DNA from 2 places in the Diaphorobacter limosus genome. Region 2 is predicted to be linked to the other one. Evidence: predicted binding sites of a transcription regulator. Region 2 holds the regulator's gene; the other holds the start of a gene.

Region 1 (3,369 bases), 1.0 Mb from region 2:
AAGGGGATCTGCGCGACCGGCGAATTCGTCGGCTCCGCCCAGGGCCGCGCGCTGTCCACGGCCTCGGCCTTCAGCGGCCAGCCGGTGCCCGTCGTGGCGCGCTTTTCACTGACCGGCGCCAACCCCGCCGCACCCGACAACACCAAGAGCCAGCGCAACATGGCCCTGCAGTTCAACCTGCCGGGCGGCGAGCAGTGGCTCATGGGCAATATCTCCACGCCGGTGTTCGGCGCCGCCACGCCGGCGCAGTTCCTCGGCCGCCTGGCCTCGCTGCAGGCCGATCCGGCGACGAAGAAGGCCGACCCGGCCAAGGTCAAGGCCTTTGCCGACGCCAACCCCGAGGTGCTGCTACAGGGCAAATACCTGGCGGCGCAACCCGTGCCGGCCAGCTTTGCCGGCCTGAACTACTGGGGCGTGCATGGCTTTGGCTTTGTCAACGCCCAGGGTGCGACCACCTGGGGCAAGTGGCTCTTCGAGCCCGTCGGCGGTGTGCAAGGCCTGAGCGACGACGAGGCCAAGGCCAAGGGCGCCAACTTCCTGTTTGACGACCTGCGCCAGCGCGTGGCCACCGGCCAGGCCCGGTTTGACTTCAACCTGGAACTGGCCCAGAGCGGCGACCAACTGGACAACCCCACCGTGCCACTGCCCGCCGGGCGCCAGAAGGTGAACCTGGGCCAGCTCAGGATCACCAAGGTCGAGGCCGAGGGCCAGGGCGCCTGCCTGGGCGTGACCTTCATCCCCACCGTGCTGCCCAAGGGCGTGGTGGCGGGCAACGACCCGGTGCTGGCCGCGCGTGCCGCGCCCTACGCCATATCCCAGGGCCGGCGCCAGAGCGAGGCGGGCGCCAAGTAATTCCATTTCTAAATCACCCGTGTCGTTGTTGCTTCGCCTTGCCGTGCTACAGCACTGTCTGCGGCTTCGCGCCTAGACACGAATGATGTAGAAACGGAATAAGCGCCGCATCCCAGTAAAAAGGCCGCTATCGCAGCGGCCTTTTTTTTGTGCAATGGCGTGTCTTCACTGCTGCGCGCGGCGCTCTTCCAGATAGGTGCGGATGGCCCAGACCGCCTCCTGCGTCAGCGTGCCCTCGAACGGCGGCATGTAGACCCGGCCGTCGCGCGTGCGGCCGCGGCGCACGGTGCCGGCGTAGAAGTCGTCCATCTCCTGGAAGCACACCTTCTTCTTGGCGGCATCGGCGTAGCCCGAGCATTCCTCGTCAAACTTGCGTAGATCCGGCGCGATGCCGCCCGACACCGCCTCCAGCCCATGGCAGCGCGCGCAGTTCTGGTTGTAGGCCGAGCTGCCTATGCGCAGCGCCTCCTTGTGGCCCTCGCCGCTGCTGTAGGGGTTGGATTCGAGCCACTTCGCGCCCAGCTGGGGCAGCGTGCTGGTGTCCACGGCCTGGGGCACCATATCGCCGTGCGCAAATGCCGCCGAGGCACCGCAGGCCAGGGCCAGGGCCAGCAGGCTGCGCTGCAGGGGGGCGAGAAAAGATCGTTGCATGGTTTGTCTCCTGTGGGAAAAGTGAATGCCCTCAGCTGCGCAATTTGCATGCCACCCCCGCCGCTGCCCGGGTCCGGGCCCGGCGCTGTCCCAGTTTGCGCCAGCGCGTGCCCGCCGGCGCCGTCCAAACCTGGCCGAGTGTCACAGCATGGAGCAATTCAGTGGCACAGTTGCGGCACATTTCTTGCTTGATCCCTGCTGTGGATCCGGGTTGCGAGGCACCCGTACCATTTGCACAATACTTGGTTCTTGCCCGGAGCCACGCCCCCTGCGCCTGCCGCCCAGGAGGACCCATAAAACCATTGGAAGAACCTACTTCCAGCGCCAGGAGACAACATGGACGCCCAGTCTGGACGCGCGGCCGCCATCGCCGTGCAAGCACCGCCAGAGCAAGACGCACATCTCGTCATCGACGAGGCACACCAGCGCTCCAAGGCCTTTGGTGTCTGCAGCGACGATGCCCCCGACTTCTCCAGCCTGGCGATCAGCCAGCTGAAGGCGGTGCTGGAAGAGAACCGCTTTCTGTTCCAGCATGCGGTGCCGGTGATGGAGACGCTGTATGGGCAGATCGCCAATACCCACAGCATGGTGCTCTTGACCTCGGCCCAGGGCATGGTGCTGCATTCCATGGGCGACAACGATTTTCTGGAGAAGGCCAACCGCGTGGCCCTGGTGCCCGGCATGGACTGGAGCGAGAAGACCAAGGGCACGAACGCCATCGGCACGGCGCTGTCGGCACAGCAGGCCGTCACCGTGCATGGCGACCAGCATTTCATGAGCGCCAACCAGGCGCTGACCTGCTCCTGCGCGCCGATTCTCGACCCCTACGGCCAGATCGTCGGCGCGCTGGACGTGACCGGCGACCACCGCAGCTACCACCAGCACACCATCGCCCTGGTGCGCATGTCGGCGCAGATGATAGAGAACCACATGTTCGCGGGCAGCTTCCCGAAGGCCGTGCGCGTGCATTTCCATTCGCGTCCCGAGTTTCTGGGCACCCTGGTGGAGGGCATTGCCGCGTTCACGCCCGAGGGGCGCTTTCTCTCGGCCAACCGCAGCGCGCAGTTCCAGCTCGGCATGTCCTACGGCGCGCTGCAGGCGCATACCTTTTCCTCGCTGTTCGGGCTGCCGATATCGGCGCTGTTCGAGCTCTTCGGCGGCGCCAGCCTGGCGCCACGCCAGCTGTGCCTGCACAACGGCGTATCGGTCTGGTGCCGCACCGAGACCAAGCCCGTCGGCCCCTGGGCCACGCCCATCGTCTCGCCCCTGTCCGGCGACGGAGCGGCGCCACCGGCGCGCAGCAGCGCACCACAAAAGGCCCAGCTGTCCTCGCTGCAATACCTGGACACGGGCGATGCGCAGCTGTCGGCCGTCATCGCCAAGCTGCGCAAGGTGGTCGATCGCGACATTCCGGTGATGATCCTGGGCGAGACAGGCTCCGGCAAGGACTTGCTGGCCCAGGCCATACACAACGACTCGGCGCGCGCACGCCAGCCCTTCGTGGCCGTGAACTGCGCCTCGATTCCCGACACGCTGATCGAGGCCGAGCTGTTCGGCTACGAGGAAGGCGCCTTCACCGGCGCGCGCAAGAAGGGTGCAACGGGCAAGATCCTGCAGGCCCATGGCGGCACGCTGTTCCTCGACGAGATCGGCGACATGCCCAAGCACCTGCAGGCGCGCCTGCTGCGCGTGCTGCAGGAGCGCAAGGTGAGCCCCCTGGGCGCGGCCAAGGAGGTGGAGGTGGACGTCACCATCATCAGCGCCACACACAAGAACCTGAAGGAATTGATCGCGCGCGGCGACTTCCGCGACGACCTGTACTACCGCCTGAACGGTCTGGTGGTGCGCCTGCCCGCCCTGCGCGAG
Region 2 (3,369 bases):
AACAGCTTGGGGTGCTGGCACATGATATGCATGGGTGTTTCACGTCTTACAACTGACGGGAGATGCCACCATGCAAATGACCACTGTTGTGACCGCCCTTGCGGGGGCATTGTTGGCGGGTGCCGTTGGCAACGCCCAGGCGGATGTGGTTGATTTTCAGGACGTGCCTTCGGGCAGCTCCCCCTGTTATGTCGATTTCACCGCCACCTCACTGCAAAGCCGGGGCTATACCTTCACCGGCAACCCCGCAGACCCCTATTTGTATGTCTGCGAATCAGGGGTTGTGCAAAACAATCCATCGGCAGCCCTGGTCAACGCGAATCTCCGATCCGTCGTGACCATGACCAATAGCAGCGGGGCTGCGTTTTCCCTGGAGTCATTTTTTGCGGGTGGCAGAACGGAAGATTTTGACCCGTCGCTGCCCGTGAGCTTGTACAGCGTCGCCACCAGCATCGACATCCTTGGGCACCTCATGGGCGGCGGCACGGTGTTTACCAGTATCACGTTGGACAGCCAGGCCCCCTATGACTGGACGCAGTTCTTCCTGCCGTCATCGTTCACCAACCTGAGTTCGGTGGTGTTCACTGCACAAGGCAACGGTGAGACGCCGGAATTCGTGATCGACGATATCGTGGTCACGTTGCCCCACCAGTCCATTCCCGAGCCGGCATCCCTCGCCTTGCTCGGCGCCGCGCTGGCTGGTATTGGCCTGTTGGGGCGAAAGAAAACCTGACGCGCGTCAGCGTGTCGCCACGGCCTCCAGGGCCTTGCGCACGACATCCGGAATGGGCGCCGGCTTGCGTGCCACGCGGTCGATGAGGACCACGCCGGTCTTGCCGCGAGCCACCTCTCGGCCCGAGGAGACCTCTGTCATGCAGAACACCAGGTCACAGCCGTAGCGGTTGAAGTCCCTCGGCGTCATCTGCACGCGCAGCGTCTCGCCGTGAAAGGCCTCGGACTTGTATTGCGCCAGCATGTCGCCGACCACGATGGCCAGGCCCGCCACATCACCCTCGGTGTAGCCGAGCGACTGGAAGAAGCGCATGCGCGCCTCGGACACCAGGCTCAGCAGCTGGGCGTTGTCCAGATGGCCGCCGTAGTTGACGTGGCTGATATAGACCTGCAACTCGGTGGTGAAGCCGAAGCGTTCGGGCAGGTCGAAGAGGATGCGGGCCATGGGAATCTATGCCTTGTGTCTATAGCGCCTTGCGCAGATTGGCCGGCGCGATCTTCAGCGCCTCGCGGTACTTGGCCACGGTGCGACGCGCGCACTCTATGCCCTGCTCCTTGAGCATCTCCGCGATCTGGTTGTCCGACAACGGTTTCTTCACATCCTCGGCGGCGACGAACTGCTTGATCAGCGCGCGCACCGCGGTGCTCGACGCGTTGCCGCCGGTCTCGGTGCCCAGGCCGGAGCCAAAGAAGTACTTCAACTCGAACGTACCCTGCGGCGTGGCCATGTACTTGGCACTGGTCACGCGGCTGATGGTGGACTCGTGCAGGCCCAGCTCGTCGGCGATCTCGCGCAGCACCAGCGGCCGCATGGCCAGCTCGCCATGCACGAAAAAGCTCTTTTGCCGCTCGACGATGGCGCGCGATACACGCAAGATAGTGTCAAATCGCTGCTGTATGTTCTTGATGAACCAGCGTGCCTCCTGCAGCCGGGACTGCAGCGCCTGGTGCCCGTCGCCGCCGCGCGCACCACGCAGGGCGCTGGCATAGATCTCGTGCACGCGCAGGCGCGGCATGACGTCGGGGTTGAGCTGCACGCTGAAGTCCTGCTGCGCGCCGCGTCCGGTTTTTTTCACGATGACATCGGGCGCGATGACGTTGCGCTCCACGTCGGCAAAGCGCCGGCCCGGGCGCGGCTCCAGGCGCGCGATCAGCGCCATGGCGGCACGCGTGTCGTCGTCGCTGCTGCCTGTGGCCTGGGCCAGGCGGCGCAGGTCGCGCCGCGCCAGCAGATCCAGCGGCTGGCTGCAGATGGCGAGCGCGGTCTGAATCACCGCCGGGTCGCCCTCTTCGTCGCGGTTCATGGCGTGCAGCTGTAGCGTCAGGCATTCGGCCAGGTCGCGCGCGCCCACGCCGGTCGGCTCCAGGTTTTGCAGCAGGCGCAGGGCCACAGTGAAGCGGTGCACCAGCTCTTCGAGCTGCTCGGGGTCGTCGGCCCCCGCCAGGCTGGCCGCCAGGGATTCCAGCGGCTCGTCCAGGTAGCCATCGTCGTTCAGCGACTCGATGAGAAAGCGCAGCGCCGCCATGTCGACATCGGACAGGCGCAGTGACAATGCCTGGCGATGCAGGAAATCGGTCAGGGATTCGTGGCTGCGCGCCAGCTCGCTGACCTCGGTGTCGTCACCGTCATGCGCGCCGCTGGCGGGCGCGATTCCGTCGCTGCCCCATTCGCCGTCTTCCACCGCCGCATCCATGCTGCCGTCACCGTCCCAGTCACTGGGCTCGGCAACCGCTGAGGTTTCGGCATCATTTTCGGCTCCAGCGCCCTCTGCATCAGCGCTAGCAGCTTCTGAATATGTAGCATTGTCAATCGGTTGCTGCGCTTCATGGATCTCAGGCTCATGCGTCCCATCGTCGGACGCCAGCTCCAGAAACGGGTTGTCATCGAGCATCTGCTCGACTTCCTGCGCCAGCTCCAGGGTGGACAGCTGCAGCAGGCGAATCGATTGCTGCAACTGCGGCGTAAGCGCCAGATGCTGCGAAACGCGCAGTGACAGGCCGGGCTTCATGGCCGCCCTCCTTGCATCTGGATGCTGCGCCTGCTCACCACGCTCACATGCGGAAATGCTCACCCAGGTACACCCGGCGCACTTCCGCGTTGTCCACAATGTCCGACGGCGTGCCCTGGGCGAGTACATGGCCGTCGCTGATGATGAAGGCGTGGTCGCAGATGCCCAGCGTCTCGCGCACGTTGTGGTCGGTGATCAAGACGCCAATGCCGCGCTCTTTCAGGAAGCCGATGATGCGCTGGATCTCGATCACGGCAATGGGATCGATGCCGGCAAAGGGCTCGTCCAGCAGGATGAAGCGCGGCTGCGTGGCCAGCGCCCGGGCGATTTCCACGCGCCGGCGCTCGCCGCCGGACAGGGCCAGCGCCGGCGACTGGCGCAAATGCTCCACGCGCAGTTCCTGCAGCAGGCCGGTGAGCTGTGCCTCGATCTCGGCGCGCGAGAGCGGGCGCCCGGCGGCGTCGGTCTGCAGCTCCAGCACCGCGCGCACGTTGTCTTCCACGTTGAGCTTGCGAAAGATCGAGGCCTCTTGCGGCAGGTAGGACAGGCCCAGGCGCGAACGCCGGTGGATCGGCATGTTGGCCACCGACTGGCCGTCGATGCGGATGTCGCCGCCATCGCTGCGCAC

Evidence for each region. The regulator sigma-54, encoded in region 2, starts transcription at its own class of promoters, with help from an activator protein. The targets are predictions, from matches to a motif close to TGGCANGNAANCTGCTTT.
Region 1: the regulator sigma-54 is predicted to act here: its motif matches at 1,540-1,557, upstream of pedF (cytochrome c-550 PedF).

Annotation. Positions count from the first base shown of each region.
Region 1 covers NZ_CP136921.1:2,037,981-2,041,349, forward strand. The annotation lists gene P4826_RS09820 (catalase family peroxidase) at 1-852, shown strand, start outside; gene pedF (cytochrome c-550 PedF) at 1,018-1,503, opposite strand; gene P4826_RS09830 (sigma-54-dependent Fis family transcriptional regulator) at 1,840-3,369, shown strand, end outside.
Region 2 covers NZ_CP136921.1:3,075,645-3,079,013, reverse strand. The annotation lists gene P4826_RS14730 (PEP-CTERM sorting domain-containing protein) at 71-733, shown strand; gene P4826_RS14725 (acyl-CoA thioesterase) at 740-1,177, opposite strand; gene P4826_RS14720 (RNA polymerase factor sigma-54) at 1,197-2,741, opposite strand; gene lptB (LPS export ABC transporter ATP-binding protein) at 2,785-3,369, opposite strand, start outside.